Regions from separate parts of the Streptomyces sp. NA04227 genome, predicted to be linked through region 1. Evidence: predicted binding sites of a transcription regulator. Region 1 holds the regulator's gene; the other holds the start of a gene.
What was found. Region 1 encodes HspR, which represses chaperone genes until heat shock. Its sites were predicted from a motif close to TTGAGNNNNNNNNNCTCAA; they were not measured.
Positions count from the first base shown of each region.

Region 2: a site for HspR is predicted at 5,659-5,677, ahead of lon (endopeptidase La). Genes of this name have one in related genera too.

Region 1 is NZ_CP054918.1:3,510,568-3,518,424, reverse strand. Features, by position in the region: gene dnaK (molecular chaperone DnaK) at 1-46, shown strand, start outside; gene grpE (nucleotide exchange factor GrpE) at 43-774, shown strand; gene dnaJ (molecular chaperone DnaJ) at 835-2,019, shown strand; gene HUT18_RS14980 (heat shock protein transcriptional repressor HspR) at 2,022-2,471, shown strand; gene HUT18_RS14975 (hypothetical protein) at 2,683-3,630, shown strand; gene HUT18_RS14970 (hypothetical protein) at 3,871-4,308, opposite strand; gene HUT18_RS14965 (ParB/RepB/Spo0J family partition protein) at 5,233-6,336, shown strand; gene HUT18_RS14960 (cytochrome P450) at 6,910-7,857, shown strand, end outside.
Region 2 is NZ_CP054918.1:5,795,123-5,802,979, forward strand. Features, by position in the region: gene HUT18_RS24730 (nitrate- and nitrite sensing domain-containing protein) at 1-111, opposite strand, end outside; gene HUT18_RS24735 (protein phosphatase 2C domain-containing protein) at 501-1,289, shown strand; gene HUT18_RS24740 (MarR family winged helix-turn-helix transcriptional regulator) at 1,429-1,938, opposite strand; gene HUT18_RS24745 (lysozyme) at 2,206-3,039, shown strand; gene lon (endopeptidase La) at 3,144-5,636, opposite strand; gene HUT18_RS24755 (GNAT family N-acetyltransferase) at 6,079-6,504, shown strand; gene HUT18_RS24760 (spermidine synthase) at 6,586-7,320, shown strand; gene HUT18_RS24765 (response regulator transcription factor) at 7,441-7,857, shown strand, end outside.

The DNA of each region.
Region 1 (7,857 bases):
CGAGATCGTCGACGACGAGAAGCCGGGCAAGGACGGTGCCGCGTGACCAAGGAGACCCCGGGCTTCGACGAGAACAACGAGCCTGACGTCTCCGAAGGCGCGTCCGGCGAGGACGACGCCAAGGCCGCAGCGGCCGGTAAGGCCGACGCTCCCTCTCAGGAGGGCGCGTCGGCCCCGGCCGGGGACGCAGGTCTCCTCGCGCAGCTGGACCAGGTACGCACCGCGCTCGGCGAGCGCACCGCGGACCTCCAGCGGCTCCAGGCCGAGTACCAGAACTACCGGCGCCGGGTCGATCGTGACCGGGTCACCGTCAAGGAGGTCGCCGTGGCGAACCTGCTCGGCGAACTGCTGCCGGTGCTCGACGACATCGGCCGGGCGCGGGAGCACGGCGAACTGGTCGGCGGCTTCAAGTCGGTGGCCGAATCGCTGGAGGCCATCACCGCCAAGATGGGTCTGCAGAACTTCGGCAAGGAGGGCGAGCCCTTCGACCCGACGATCCACGAGGCCCTGATGCACAGCTACGCGCCGGACGTCACGGAGACGACCTGCGTCGCGATCCTGCAGCCGGGGTACCGGTTCGGGGAGCGCACCATCCGCCCCGCGCGGGTGGCGGTGGCCGAGCCGCAGCCGGGCGCGCAGCCGGACGGGGGCAAGGACTCCGCGTCCGAGCCGAAGGCCGGCGGCGACAAGGCCAAGGGCAAGGACGGTCAGGACGCCGACGGCGGGGACAAGAACGCCAAGGGAACGGAGAGCGGTGGCCCGGACGAGGGCTGACGCCTTTCGCAGCACACGTGGTCCACAGGGCCCAGACGGCCGAGAGGAGGGACGCCGGGGATGAGTACCAAGGACTTCATCGAGAAGGACTACTACAAGGTTCTCGGCGTCCCCAAGGACGCCACCGACGCCGAGATCAAGAAGGCGTACCGCAAGCTGGCGCGGGAGAACCACCCCGACGCCAACAAGGGCAACGCCACGGCGGAGGAGCGCTTCAAGGAGATCTCCGAGGCGAACGACATCCTCGGCGACCCGAAGAAGCGCAAGGAGTACGACGAGGCGCGCGCCCTGTTCGGCAACGGCGGATTCCGTCCGGGGCCGGGCGCGGGCGGCGGCTCGTTCAACTTCGACCTCGGTGACCTGTTCGGCGGCGGAGCGCAGGGCCAGGGCCAGGGCGCCGGAGGTTTCGGCGGCGGGCTCGGCGACGTGTTCGGCGGCCTGTTCAACCGGGGCGGCGCGCCCGCGGGCGGCCGCACCCAGCCGCGCCGGGGCCAGGACATCGAGTCCGAGGTGACGCTCAGCTTCAACGAGGCCGTCGACGGCGCCACGGTTCCGCTCAGGATGTCCAGCCAGCAGCCCTGCAAGGCCTGTTCGGGCACCGGCGACAAGAACGGCACGCCCCGGGTGTGCCCGACCTGCGTCGGTACCGGGCAGGTGGCGCGCGGCTCGGGCGGCGGCTTCTCGCTGACCGATCCGTGCCCCGACTGCAAGGGCCGCGGCCTGATCGCCGAGGACCCCTGCGAGGTCTGCAAGGGCAGCGGCCGGGCCAAGTCCTCGCGCACCATGCAGGTCCGTATCCCGGCGGGCGTCAGCGACGGGCAGCGCATCCGGCTGCGCGGCAAGGGCGCCCCCGGCGAACGCGGCGGACCGGCCGGTGACCTGTACGTGGTGGTGCACGTCGACGCCCATCCGGTCTTCGGCCGCAAGGGCGACAACCTCACCGTCACCGTGCCGGTCAGCTTCACCGAGGCGGCACTCGGCGGCGAGATCAAGGTGCCCACCCTCGGCGGGCCCCCGGTCACGCTGAAGCTTCCGGCGGGCACCCCCGGCGGCCGCACCATGCGGGCCCGCGGCAAGGGCGCGAGCCGGGCCGACGGAACCCGCGGCGATCTGCTGATCACCGTGGAGGTCGTCGTACCCAAGGACCTCTCGGGCAAGGCGAAAGACGCCCTGGAGGCCTACCGCGAGGCGACTGCGGACGACGATCCGCGGGCAGAACTCTTCCAGGCCGCGAAGGGAGCATGAGGATGGATGGGCGACGCCGTAACCCGTACGAGCTGACCGACGAGACCCCGGTGTACGTGATCTCGGTGGCGGCCCAACTGTCCGGCCTGCACCCGCAGACCCTCCGCCAGTACGACCGCCTGGGCCTGGTCTCCCCGGACCGCACCGCCGGCCGGGGCCGCCGCTACTCGGCCCGCGACATCGACCTGCTCCGCCAGGTGCAGGCCCTCTCCCAGGACGAGGGCATCAACCTGGCCGGCATCAAACGCATCATCGAGCTGGAGAACCAGGTCGCCGCACTCCAGTCCCGCGTCGCCGAACTCTCGGCAGCGGTCGAGGGCGCGGCGGCGGCGATGCAGCAGCGCGAGGACGCGGTGCACGCTTCGTACCGGCGCGATCTCGTGCCGTATCAGCAGGTGCAGCAGTCGAGCGCGTTGGTGGTTTGGCGGCCCAAGCGGCAGCAGGGGCAGTAGCGAGTCCATCCGATGACAGGGCCGGGACGACTGGGTTGGTGACGGTCGTTCCGGCTCTTTCGTTTGCGCGAGTTCAGGCGTCCAGGCTGCTGCCAAATCCACCGAACAGCGGGGCGCACAAGGCCGCGAGCGGAGCCGTCCGAGGGATTGAGTCGGCGTGCGGCGGCGGGCTGAGGGCTGTCGGGCAGGCACCGCGCCTAGCGTCGAGACCATGATCAAAAAGAGAACAGCTGTTTGCCTTCTCCTCTGCGGCGCTATCGCCGCCGCGACCCCCGCCGCCCAAGCGGCCCTCCTCGCTCCCCAGTGGCAGCGCGTCGGCACCGGCATCACCGGTGGTGTGAGCGGCATGGCCGTGCAGGAGGGCGGGGCGGGTGGCGAGGGTTCGGCCGATCTGGTCGTGGTGCGGGACAACAAGAAGGCGGGCGAGAGCCGGGTCGCCACGGTGCGGCTGCGGCCCGGCGAGGTGCCGGTGACCAGGGAGTTGGACTGGAGTGGTCCGCTGCCCGCGGATCTGGAGGCGCTCGACGCGGTGCCGGGGCAGCCGGGCCGCTACGTCGCGGTGACCAGTGCGGGCATGGCGTACGAGATCGTCGTCGCGGGTGGGACGGCGACCGTGCAGGGCGATCCCGTCGCGCTGCCGGACCGGCGGCCGGGGGACAACTACGAGAGCTTCGCGCTGTGGTCCGAGGGCGCCTCGGGCCGGGTCTTCGCGGTGTGGGCCACCAGGGGCGCGGGCAGCGAGCATGCCATGGTGCGGGCCGCCGAGGTGCGGGACGGCGGCCTCGGAGCCGGAATGGGGGCGCCGAGCGTCCGGGAGTTCGCCGTGCCGGTCCCGGACCGGGACGAGGTGCGGCACATCAGCGACCTCAAGGTGCTGGCCGACGGCAGGCTCCTGGTGTCCTCGGCGTCCGACCCCAATGTGGACGACGGGCCGTTCAGTTCCGCGGTGTACGACGCCGGGCAGTTGGTCGTGCGAGGGCAGGACCGGGTCGTGCTGAACCTGCGGGAGCAGGCGGACCTCGTGCCGCTGCGGACCTTCACCCTCCAGGACAACCGCAAGATCGAGGCGGTCACGGTGCTGCCCGACGGACAGGCCGTCTGGGGCACCGACGACGAGAACCAGGGCGGTTCCGTCAGTTTCGACAGCCTCGGGTCGTAACTCGCCTGTAGGGATGAGCCGTTACGGCTGACCGGCTGACCGGCTGACCGGCTGACCGGCTGACCGGCTGACCGGCTGACCGGCTGACCGGCTGACCGGCTGACCGGCTGACCGGCTGACCGGCTGACCGGCTGACCGGAGAGGGCTCGCACCACCCAAAAGGCGGTGCGGGCCCTCCCGTACGCTCACGCACAACGCAACACAACTCCCCGCGTGACACGGGGAGTTACCTCCCCCGCCTCACGCCCCCGCGAACTGATCCCTCCGCTCGCGTCCGGCATGGTCGGACCGTTCGGAGCGGTCCGGGCGGTCGCCGCCGCCCACTCGCCTGACGGGGCGTGACGTCGTCGTACCGGCCGTCGACACCCTGCGCTGCGGCGGCCGTTGGCGGGTGCGGTCCTGTGCGTGCTGGGCCAGGGCCGCGCGGGTGCGGTTCCAATAGGCCACCCATGGCTGCGGGTTGGCGTCGCAGGCGCTCACGTAGGCGAGGGTGACCTCCAGGCTCGGGAGCTGGATGCCGCGGGCGGCGGCGGCCAGTGTGGTGCCCGAGTAGTTCGCGCGGCTCGCCAGTGACTCGTACGAGGGGCTGCCTGCCTTGTGCCGTACGGCTCGCAGGTCGTGCGCGAAGCGCTGCAGCGGTCCCTCGGACGGGTCGATGTGTGCTTCTGGTCTTCCCATCGCCGGTATCAACTCCCCATATGTCCTCAGGTGTTACCGCGCGCCGAGGGTGTGTTGCCGCGCAATCGAGGGCGCCTTTGGGGGCGGATCCGTTCCTGAATACGGTCCGGCCGCGCGCCGCGCTCGGTGGGACGTCGGCAATCGCCCGTGGCGCGTTCGTCGTCCCTTCCACCATGCAGTGCACCCCTCTGTCACGCCACGCTCATCTTTTTTCAACGCAGGGAGAGGAGGGGCGTCATAGGAGGGTAAATGCGACATAGGGTCTACGCGAGTTGCAGAAAAGTGCCGAGGTCGCCACGGAGAGTGGTTCAACCGGGCTTCCGGGTGGGGGCGTTGGGGGTGGCGGCGGTGGTTCGGTATGTGTCTTTGTGCGCGATTTTGGGGAGTGGGAATTCCGTTGTGCCGGATGTGTCTTCCGTGTCCCCTGTCGTGCTTATGTGCTTTGCGGGGTGAAGGCATATCGGTGCCCGGAATGTTGAGGGGGAGGGATTCGATGACGCTCGAATCTCGGAATTGCCCCCGGGTTGGCCCGGGTTACCCCTGGTCGCCCGTGGCTGGTTCTCGTCCACTGCCGGTTCTCGCTCGCCGACGGTCCGCCGGTCAACGGCGGGCCGTTCTCCGGCCGGCCCGCTGTCTCGCCGCTGTTGGCCCCGCCGCAGCCCCGCCGCGGTTTTGCCGTCGTGCCGCCGTCGCTTCGCCGTCGCCTCGGTGTCGGTTGTGGACGGCAGGCTCGAACGTGCGAACCCTTCCGTGTCCAGCGCCCTGACCTGCGGTTTTAGTGGTGCTTTAGTGGTCGGCTACAGGCTCGGGCACGCGCCCGTGCGGAGCCGGGGTGTCATTGCGTACAGTTTCCGAGGTGTGGGGGAGAGTACGGAATTCGGTATTCCGGCTGGGTGAAGTCCATTGATTCGGGGGAGTCAACTAATGGATGTCATGGACGTCATGGATGTCGTCGAGGATGTGCGTGTCCCGTTGCGTTGGGCGGGCGGCCGTCCCGCACCACGGGCCTTTCCGCTCTCCGATGTGCAGCTCGTTCCGGTGGCCGCCGTGCTTTCCGCGGATTCGCCGCGGCAGGAGGCCGAGAACCTGGAACACGCGCTGACGCTCGCCGAGTCGGCGGCGGAACTGCCGCCCATCGTGGTGCACCGGCCGACCATGAGGGTCATCGACGGTACGCACCGGCTGCGGGTCGCGCGGCTGCGCGGGCGCGGTGAGATCGAGGCGCGGTTCTTCGACGGGCCCGAGGAGGACGCCTTCGTCCTCGCAGTGCAGACCAACATCGGGCACGGGCTGCCGCTCTCGCTCGCCGAGCGCACGGCCGCGGCGGCACGGATCATCGTGTCCCACCCGCAGTGGTCGGACCGGGCGATCGCCCAGGTCACCGGGATCTCGCACAAGACCGTCGCGGTACAGCGGCGCAAGATCGGCGGCGAGGCGGTGCAGCCGCTGTCGCGGATCGGCTGCGACGGCAAGGAGCGTCCGGTCAGCAGCGCGGAGGGCCGCCGCCTGGCGAGTCGGCTGATCGCCGCGCATCCGCAGGCCTCGCTGCGCGACATCGCGGCGCGGGCCGGGATCTCCGCGGGCACCGTACGCGACGTACGCGCCCGTCTCGGCCGTGGCGAGGACCCCGTACCGCAGCGTCGCGGCGGCGGCAGCCGGAAGGCCTCTGAACAGGCTGTTTCCGAGGAGTCGCAGGCGCTGCCGCCGGGGCCGGAGGGCCCGGAGACCCGGGGCGTCCGGCGGGCAGCGGCGGCCGATACGGGCGCGCGCGAGCGGGAGTCGACGTTCCGCAGTCTGTGCCGTGACCCCTCGCTGCGGCAGACGAACAGCGGCCGTCTGCTGCTGCGGATGCTGGAGATGCACGTGACCCAGACCCAGCGCTGGGACCGGGTCGCCGAGGCGGTGCCCGCGCACCGGGCCGCGGCGATCGCCGAGATGGCGGCGGAGTGCGCGCGGCAGTGGCAGGCCCTCGCCGCGCGGGCGTCGGCCTCCGCCAAGACACCGGAGCGGTTGAGCGCCGCGGGCTGAACCGCCCGCCGGCCCGGCGGACTTCCGCGGCCACGGCCCGTACCCGGGAAGCCGGGCGCATACGGCGGGCCGGGGCCCGTGGAAGCGGTCCGCACCCCTGCCGAAAGCCCCGAGACGTCGGAATCGGAGCAATTGCGGCACCGGAATCCGAACCCGAAAACTGAACTGACAAACACAAGCCGATACGGCCATATTCGATAACCGCGGACTGAACCGCGCACGCACCTTTGAGCGTCACACAACGCATAGCAGTCCACCGCACAACTCGCGGCCCAGTCGCCGCGTCAGACAGCGAAGAGCAGGCACCGCCGATCGGTTACGGATGAGGGATGAGGTACGTCGTAGCAGTCGACCGCGTGACGCACCTCAGGCACCCGCCCGAGCCCACGTCCGAGCGCACCACCCGACCCGGTACCGGACCACATCGCCGAAGCAGCGGCAGCCCGTAACGGCACCGCCGTACCCGCACCGGCAATGGCAAGCAGCACGACATCCGCCCGACTCCGCGGGTTCCACACAGCCCCGGATCCTCGGCAAGGCCCCAGGGCCCTTCGCCGGAAAGAGAGTTCCGCAATGAGCCAGACCCACAGCGCACCCGAGGTTCCAGCCGACGGCCCCGCCCCCGGCGGCGTCTCCTTCGACCCGACGGACCCGGGGCTCCAGCAGAATCCGTACCCCGCGTACGCGTTCCTACGCGAGAACCTGCCGGTGATGCGCGGCCCGCTCGGGGTGTGGATGGTCAGCCGCTACGAGGACTGCGAAGCGCTGCTGCGGGACCGGCGGATGGGCAAGGACTTCGCCAACTCCAAGTTCTTCGAGCAGATCATGGGCTCCTCCGAGGAGCTGCCGCCGTTCCTCGGCTTCGGGCTCGACGACTTCGACGCCAAGATGTTCCTGCTCACCGACCCGCCGGAGCACACCAAGCTGCGCGGCCTGGTCTCGCAGGCCTTCACGCCCGCCATCATCAACGCGATGCGGCCGCGGATCGCATCGATCGTGGACGAGCTGCTCGGTGAACTCCCGGCGGAGTTCGACCTGATGGAGCGTCTCGCCACGCCGATGCCGATACGCGTGCTCGGCTCGATGCTCGGCATCCCCGAGGCCGACCAGGAGCAGTTCACCAGCTGGTCGGTGCAGATCGCGGGCATGCTCGACCTGGACGTGGAGCTGCCGCCCGAGGTGGCCGCGACCCGTCGTGCGGCGACCGGTGCCTGCACCACGTACTTCCTCGAACTGGCCGAGCGGCGCGCCGCCGAGGGCGGACAGGGCGAGGACCTGATCTCGCACCTGGTGCGCGCCCGCGACGAGGGCAGCGCGCTCAGCACCCAGGAGATCGCCGCGACCTGTGTGCTGCTGGTGGTCGCCGCGCAGGAGACCTTCTCCAACCTGATCGGCAACTCCGGCATGGTCTTCGCGCGTCACCCGGAGGCGTTCACGGGCCTCGCCGCCGACCCGGACAGCATCGACGGCGTGATCAACGAGATCATGCGCCTGGAGCCGCCCGCCCACCAGGTCGGCCGG
Region 2 (7,857 bases), 2.3 Mb from region 1:
CACCACGGCCACGGCGACGACCAGTCTGTTGCGCACTCGCGCGCGACGCCTGCCGCCGGACGTGGCGGCCTCCTGGGAGTCCGCCTGCGCGCCCTTGCTCCGAGGCCGCATTTTTTGCACCGGTGCTCGCAATCCTGACTCGTCCGCCACTCAGCCCGGGTGACGATCCGTCAACTCGAGCGCCCTACCCGGTACGGCACCCGACCATTCCAGCGCCCGTGAACCGTGAACGCACATCGCCCCACCGGCCACGTGAAGGAGTGAACATCGAGCGAGAGTTGACGGGCAAGTCGCGCCCGCGCGCCCGTGAGCCCTCATTCAAGCCACGGGTGGACGGGGCTCGCGGGCTTTGGCAGGATGCGCCTTTGCGCTTTTCCCGGAGGGTCTCATTCCGGGCCATTCCAGGCGGCTGACCTGTGCATACGCCTGCATTCCCGGGCGCCGCACCACAGTGACCCGGGCAACGGCACCCGGTACCCCGGCTCGGGCAGACTGGCCCCATGCGCATCGAACTCGCGACCCGGCCCGGCGAGGCGGCCCGCCCCAACGAGGACTATCTGTCGATCGCCGTTCCCGCGTCGGGCCTCGGTGGAACGCTGGTCCTGCTGGACGGGGTGACCCCACCGAAGGGGGACTACGGATGTGTGCACTCGGTGCCGTGGTTCACCGCGCGGCTCGGCGGCGCCCTGGGTGAACTGTCCGTTTCCCGACGAGATCTGACGCTGACTCAGATTCTGGCCAAGGCAATCCGCCGCACCGCCGATTCACACTCCCAAACCTGTGACCTTTCTCACTCCCGCACCCCTCAGGCGACCGTGGTCCTCGCCCGCTGGGACGACACACATCTGGAACTTCTCGTACTGTCCGACTCCGCTCTGCTCGTCGAGCACCCGGACGGCGCCGTCACCGCGTACCTCGACGACCGCATCGGCCGTCTGCCGCACGGCAGTCTGGCCAGCGCGGCCCGGGTGGACGCGGATCTGCGCAACAAGGAGGGCGGCTTCTTCACGGCCGCGGCCGATCCCTCGGTCGCGGACCGCGCGGTGACCGCCGTTCTGCCGCGCGCCGAGGTGAGCGCCCTCGCCGCGCTGACCGACGGCGCGACCCGCTGGGTGGAGAAGTTCCGCGAGGGCAACTGGCGGGACTGCTTCGCGCTGATCCGCAAGGAGGGCGGCGAGGCGCTCATCGACCGGGTGCGCGCCCTGGAACTCGCGGACATCGAGGAACGGATCTTTCTGCGCCACGGCAAGACACATGACGATGTGGCCGTGGGGTTCGTGGAGTTCTGAGGGCCACGGGGGCTCTGGGGGTTCCGGGGCTCCCAGGGAGTGGGGCGCTCGTACGGGTTCCTCGCGTGGTGCGGCGCGGCGCGGCACCGGAGGGTCGCCGATCCCGCCCGCCACCGGCCTCACCCTCACCGCCCCCGGCTCACCGCCGGGACTCCTCCCCCGAGTCCTGCGCGGCGTTCAACTTGCCGAGCAGCCGGGCCAGTTCGGCGACCTCGGTACGGTCCCAGTCCGCGAGGCGGTGTACATAGCGCTTGCGCCGGGCGTCGCGTACGGCGCGGAAGCGGCTGCGGCCGGGTTCGGTGAGCCGGATCAGGGAGGCGCGGCCGTCGGCCGGGTCCGGCTCGCGGGTGACGATGCCGAGCTCCTCCAGGGCGCGCAGCTGGCGGCTCACGGTGGCCTTGCCGACGCCGATGAACGCGGCGAGTTCGGTGGCCCGCCGGGCGCCGGACTGTTCCAGACACTGGAGCAGCCCGTAGGCCGCGGGCTCCAGGTCGGGGTGCATCTCGCGCGCCATCTCGCCGGAGGTGGCGCGGGCCCGGCGCAGCAGCAGGCCCATCTCCCGTTCCAGGGCGAGGAATTCGGGGTCGGCACCCGCGGCGGCCGCCTCCTGCCCGGCACCGCGTCCCGCGGCGTTCTCGTTCTCGTGCACGTCAGCGCCCATCCTGCCCGGCCCCGCGCGAGGCCCTGTCGCGGAAAAATCCCCGCCGCGGTCCGACGTCACCGCAGCTCTTACCAGTATTTCCCAGGTCTGGACCAACGGCGTGCTCCGGGCCCCCTTCCCCATGGGGTTCTACGTGCGTAGCTTCAGTAATGACATGCCACCGACAAGCGCTCCCCCCAACAGCCCGTCGGACCACGGCAGTCGCCCACTGAGCTCGCCCCTCTCCCGAGCTCCAGAGGCCCTTCGGAGGCACGAATGCCCGTGCAGAGATCCGGATCCCCCCGCCGCTCACGCCGCACCGTGTTCGGCGTCCTGCTCGCAGTTCTCTCACTGCTCCTGACCCTCCCCGCCGCGGCCGCCGACGGCTCCCCCGCCGCCAAGCCCCAGCGCGGCTCCGCCCACCTCGGAATGGGTGTCATCCCGCACGACGGCCAGGGCCCGCTGCCCCTGGGCGTCACGGCGGAACAGACCGAGGGCGTCGACGTCAGCAGCCACCAGGGCAATGTGAACTGGCCCGCGCTGTGGTCCAGCGGCGTGAAGTGGGCCTACGTCAAGGCCACCGAGGGGACGTACTACGAGAACCCCTACTTCGCGCAGCAGTACAACGGCTCGTACAACGTCGGCATGATCCGCGGCGCGTACCACTTCGCCACCCCGAACACGGCCTCCGGCGCGGCACAGGCCGACTTCTTCGTGAACAACGGCGGCGGCTGGTCGCGGGACGGCAAGACGCTGCCGGGCGCGCTGGACATCGAGTGGAACCCGTACGGCGCGCAGTGCTACGGCCTGTCGCAGGCCACCATGGTCGCCTGGATCTGGGACTTCGTGAACCGCTACAAGGCCCGCACCGGCCGCTACCCAGTGATCTACACGGCCACCAGTTGGTGGAAGACCTGCACCGGCAACTACGCCGGGTTCGCCGTCAACCACCCACTGTGGATCGCCCGTTACAACACCAGCCCGGGCGAGCTCCCGGCCGGCTGGGGCTTCCAGACGATGTGGCAGTACACCTCCTCGGGACCGATCGTCGGCGACCACAACAAGTTCAACGGCGCCTACGACCGCGTCGTGGCGCTCGCCAACGGCTGAGCCCCGACCGGGACATACCCGTGTCCCCGTCCGCCACCGGGTGGTGACGGACGGGGACACGCACGGTCGTGGACCGAGGGACGCTCGGGCCACGACCGGACGGCTCAGGCCGCGACCGGGATCCGCTCGACCCCGTCCATGGCCGGTTCCAGGGCCAGTTCGAGCACCTGTCGGACATCCGAGACGGCGTGCACGTCGAGCTTGTCGAGCACCTCGGCGGGGACGTCGTCCAGGTCCGCCTCGTTGCGCTTGGGGATCACCACCGTGGTGAGGCCCGCGCGGTGCGCGGCGAGCAGCTTCTGCTTCACGCCGCCGATCGGCAGCACCCGCCCGGTCAGCGAGACCTCGCCGGTCATCGCCACGTCCGTCCGTACCTGCCGCCCGCTGAGCAGCGAGGCCAGCGCCGTCGTCATGGTGACACCGGCACTCGGCCCGTCCTTGGGCACCGCCCCGGCCGGGAAGTGGATGTGCACGCCGCGGTCCTTCAAGTCCGCGACGGGCAGCTCCAGTTCGGCCCCGCGCGAGCGCAGGAAGGACAGCGCGATCTGCGCCGACTCCTTCATCACGTCGCCGAGCTGACCGGTCAGGGTCAGACCCGAGGCACCGGTCTCCGGATCGGCCAGCGAGGCCTCCACGTACAGCACGTCGCCGCCCGCCCCGGTGACCGCGAGGCCGGTCGCCACGCCCGGCACCGACGTACGGCGCTCGGCCGGGTCCTGCGCCGACTCCGGCACATGGTGCGGCCGTCCGATCAGGCCCCGCAGATCCGCGTCGGTGACCGTGAACGGCAGTTCGCGCTTGCCGAGTTCGTGCTCGGCCGCGATCTTGCGCAGCAGCCGGGCGAGAGAACGTTCCAGGTCGCGTACGCCCGCCTCACGCGTGTACTCACCCGCGAGCTTGCGCAACGCCCCGTCGTCCAGGGCCACTTCACCACTCTCCAGTCCGGCCCGCTCCAACTGGCGCGGCAGCAGGTGGTCCCGGGCGATGACGACCTTCTCCTCCTCGGTGTACCCGTCCAGCCTGACCAGTTCCATCCGGTCGAGCAGCGCCTCCGGAATGGCTTCCAGGACGTTGGCGGTGGCAAGGAAGACCACGTCGCTCAGGTCGAGTTCGACCTCCAGGTAGTGGTCGCGGAAGGTGTGGTTCTGCGCCGGGTCGAGCACTTCGAGCAGCGCCGCGGCCGGGTCGCCGCGGAAGTCGGAGCCCACCTTGTCGATCTCGTCGAGCAGCACCACCGGGTTCATCGACCCGGCCTCCTTGATGGCCCGCACGATCCGCCCGGGCAGCGCCCCGACGTACGTACGCCGGTGGCCGCGGATCTCCGCCTCGTCCCGTACGCCGCCGAGCGCCACCCGCACGAACTCACGGCCCATCGCGTGCGCCACGGACTCGCCGAGCGAGGTCTTGCCGACGCCGGGCGGCCCGACGAGCGCGAGCACCGCGCCTCCCGCCCGTCGCCCGCCACCACCCTCGACCGAGGCGCTCTGCGCCGCCCCTTGGTTGAGCCGCCCGCCGACCAGGCCCAGACCGCGGTCCGCGCGGCGCTTGCGCACGGCCAGGTACTGGGTGATGCGTTCCTTCACGTCGTCCAGGCCTGCGTGCTCGGCGTCCAGCACCGCCTGCGCGCCCCTGATGTCGTACGCGTCCTCGGTGCGGACGTTCCACGGCAGTTCGAGCACCGTGTCCAGCCAGGTGCGGATCCAGGAGCCCTCGGGGCTCTGGTCGCTGGACCGCTCCAGCTTCTCGACCTCCTTGAGCGCGGCCTCGCGCACCTTCTCGGGCAGGTCGGCGGCCTCCACCCGGGCCCGGTAGTCGTCGGACCCGTCCTCGCCGCCCTCGCCGTTCAGCTCGCGCAACTCCTTGCGTACGGCGTCCAGTTGGCGCCGCAGCAGGAACTCGCGCTGCTGCTTGTCGACGCCCTCCTGGACGTCCTTGGCGATGGACTCGGCCACCTCCTGCTCGGCCAGGTGCGCGCGCAGCTGCTCGGTGGCGAGCTTGAGCCGGGCGACCGGGTCGGAGGTCTCCAGGAGTTCGATCTTCTGGGCCGTGCTGAGGAAGGGCGAGTAACCGGAGTTGTCCGCGAGCCGCGCGACGTCGCCGCTGTCGGCGAGCTGCTGCACCCGGTCCACGATCTGCCAGGCCCCGCGGTCGCGCAGCCAGCTCGTGGCCAGCGCCTTGTACTCGGTTACCAGTTCGGTGATCGCACCAGGCAGGGGCTCGGGCAGCTTCTCCTCGATCCGCAGGCCCTCCACCCACAGCGCGGCGCCCGGCCCGGTGGTACCCGCACCGATGCGGACCCGGTCGTGCCCACGGATCAGCGCACCCGGATCACCGTCGGACAGCCGCCCGACCTGCTCCACGGTGCCGAGCACACCGGTGCTCGCGTACGTGCCGTCGACGCGCGGGACCAGCAGCACCCGCGGCTTGCCCGGCTCGTTGCGCGCGGCCACCTGTGCGGCCTCGACCGCGGCCCGTACGTCGTTGTCGTTCAGGTCCAGCGGGACCACCATCCCGGGCAGCACGACCTCGTCGTCGAGCGGCAGCACGGGCAGGGTGAGCGTGCTCGGCACCCTGTTTTCACCGGACTCAGCAGCCATGATCTCCCCTTCGGCAGTCAAGTTGAGCGATACCCACTCAATGCTTGTGAGCCTGGGGATGTTCCCCAACGGTTGTTCGCTGTGAGCGATCGCTACGGCGGCGAGGGTGACGACTGGGGCGTACGGGAGGGAACGTCCGGGTTCGCCGGGCGCATTCCGCGTACCACCTCGCACCGCCTCCCGGGCGCCGAAATTCCGTGGCAGAGGGGGCGCACCCCCGCCTACTCTCGGCCCGCCCGCGCTCCGCGCGGCACCCGATCCGCGACAGGAGCGACGCTTGCCCTCCCTTCCTTCCCCTCCTCCTCCCTCTTCTCCTTCTTCCTCTGGCGCTCCCACCCCTCCGATCTCTCCCCCTCCTCCCTCCTCTCCCTCCGCTCCCGCTCCCCTTGTCACCGAGCGACTGGAGCTGCGGCCGTGGACGGACGAGGAACTGGACGCGGTCGTGGCGAATACCCGGCTGCCGCACTGGGCCGAGGACTTTCCCGCCGAGGGGGACACCGTGATCGCGGGGTTCCTGCGGGAGCGGCCGGAGGCTCTCGGGGAGTTCGGGCACCGAACGGTGAGCGAGCGGGAGACCGGGCTGGTCGTCGGATCGATTGGCTTGTTCTGGCCACCCTTGGAGGGGCGACTCGAGATCGGCTACGGCATCGTCGCCTCCCGCCGCGGCCTCGGTTACGCGACCGAGGCGACCCGCGCGCTCGCCGCGCACGGACTGACCGCGCCGGGCGTGCGCACCGTCGAGGCCCAGGTGGAAACGGCCAATCCGGCCTCCGTCCGCGTACTGGAGAAGGCCGGAATGCGCCTGCTCGACCGGGACGGGGAGATGGTGAGGTACGGCCTCGGCGCCCCGGCCCCCAGCGAGGACTGACCCGCACTCCGCTCAGCGCACCGGCGACAGCGGTCGTACGGATTCGGCCACTGTCGGAGGCGTACGGCACAGTGGACGGCCATGAACGCGAACAACGCGCACTCCGTCGCGGGCACCAAAAGCGGCACGCGCACGGGCACGTACGAGCCCGAGGCGCCGGAGGTGCTCGACCGGCGCGAGGGTCCGTACGGCGAGGTGGTGCTTCGCCGCCACGGCGGGCTGCTGCAGATCATCGCCAACGGGTGCTTCCTGATGGACACCTCCGACGGGCGCTCCGAGCGGCTGCTCGTGGACGCGGCGCTCGGCGCGCTCGACGGGCGGCCGGACCCGGCGCTGCTGATCGGCGGGCTCGGGGTCGGCTTCTCGCTGGCGCATGCCGCGGGCGAGCCGCGCTGGGGACGGATCACGGTGGTCGAGCGGGAGCAGGCCATCGTCGACTGGCATCTGGACGGCCCGCTCGGCGAGCTCTCCCGCGCGGCGCTCGCGGATCCGCGAGCGTCGATCGCCCGTACCGACCTGCTCGCCCACCTCCGGGACGACCGGGCGCCGCGGTACGACGTCCTCTGCCTGGACATCGACAACGGTCCGGACTGGACGGTGACCGAGGACAACGACGGGCTGTACTCGCCGTCGGGGCTCGCCGTCTGCAAACGCCGCCTCACGCCCGGCGGGGTGCTTGCCATCTGGTCGGCCAAGCCCTCGCCCGCGTTCGAGGCGGCACTGCGGGACGCGGGGTACGAACAGGTACGTACCGAAGAAATCACGGTTGCGCGGGGCGTACCGGACGCCGTGCACCTCGCGGTGAGGCCTGGATAGCCGCGAGGCGGTTACTGCCCGTACTCTGCTGAGCGACCGGATCAATCAGACGTGTTCAGACGTGCAGCGCAACCGTGGAATCATGCCAGGATTCCGGAAAGCACAGTCAGGGGCGGGGCGATGGAGCAGACACAGACCTCCCACAACGGCACCGGTACGGCCGCACCGGGTGCCCAGCGACGGGTTCTCGTCGTCGAGGACGATCCGACGATCGTGGACGCCGTCTCCGCCCGGCTGCGCGCCGAGGGATTCCTGGTGCAAACCGCGGGCGACGGACCCTCGGCCGTGGACACCGCGGAGGCCTGGCAGCCCGATCTGCTGATCCTCGACATCATGCTGCCGGGCTTCGACGGCCTGGAGGTGTGCCGCCGGGTGCAGGCCCAGCGCCCGGTGCCGGTGCTGATGCTCACCGCGCGGGACGACGAGACGGACATGCTGGTCGGCCTCGGCGTGGGCGCCGACGACTACATGACCAAGCCGTTCTCGATGCGCGAGCTGGCCGCCCGGGTGCACGTACTGCTGCGCCGGGTCGAGCGT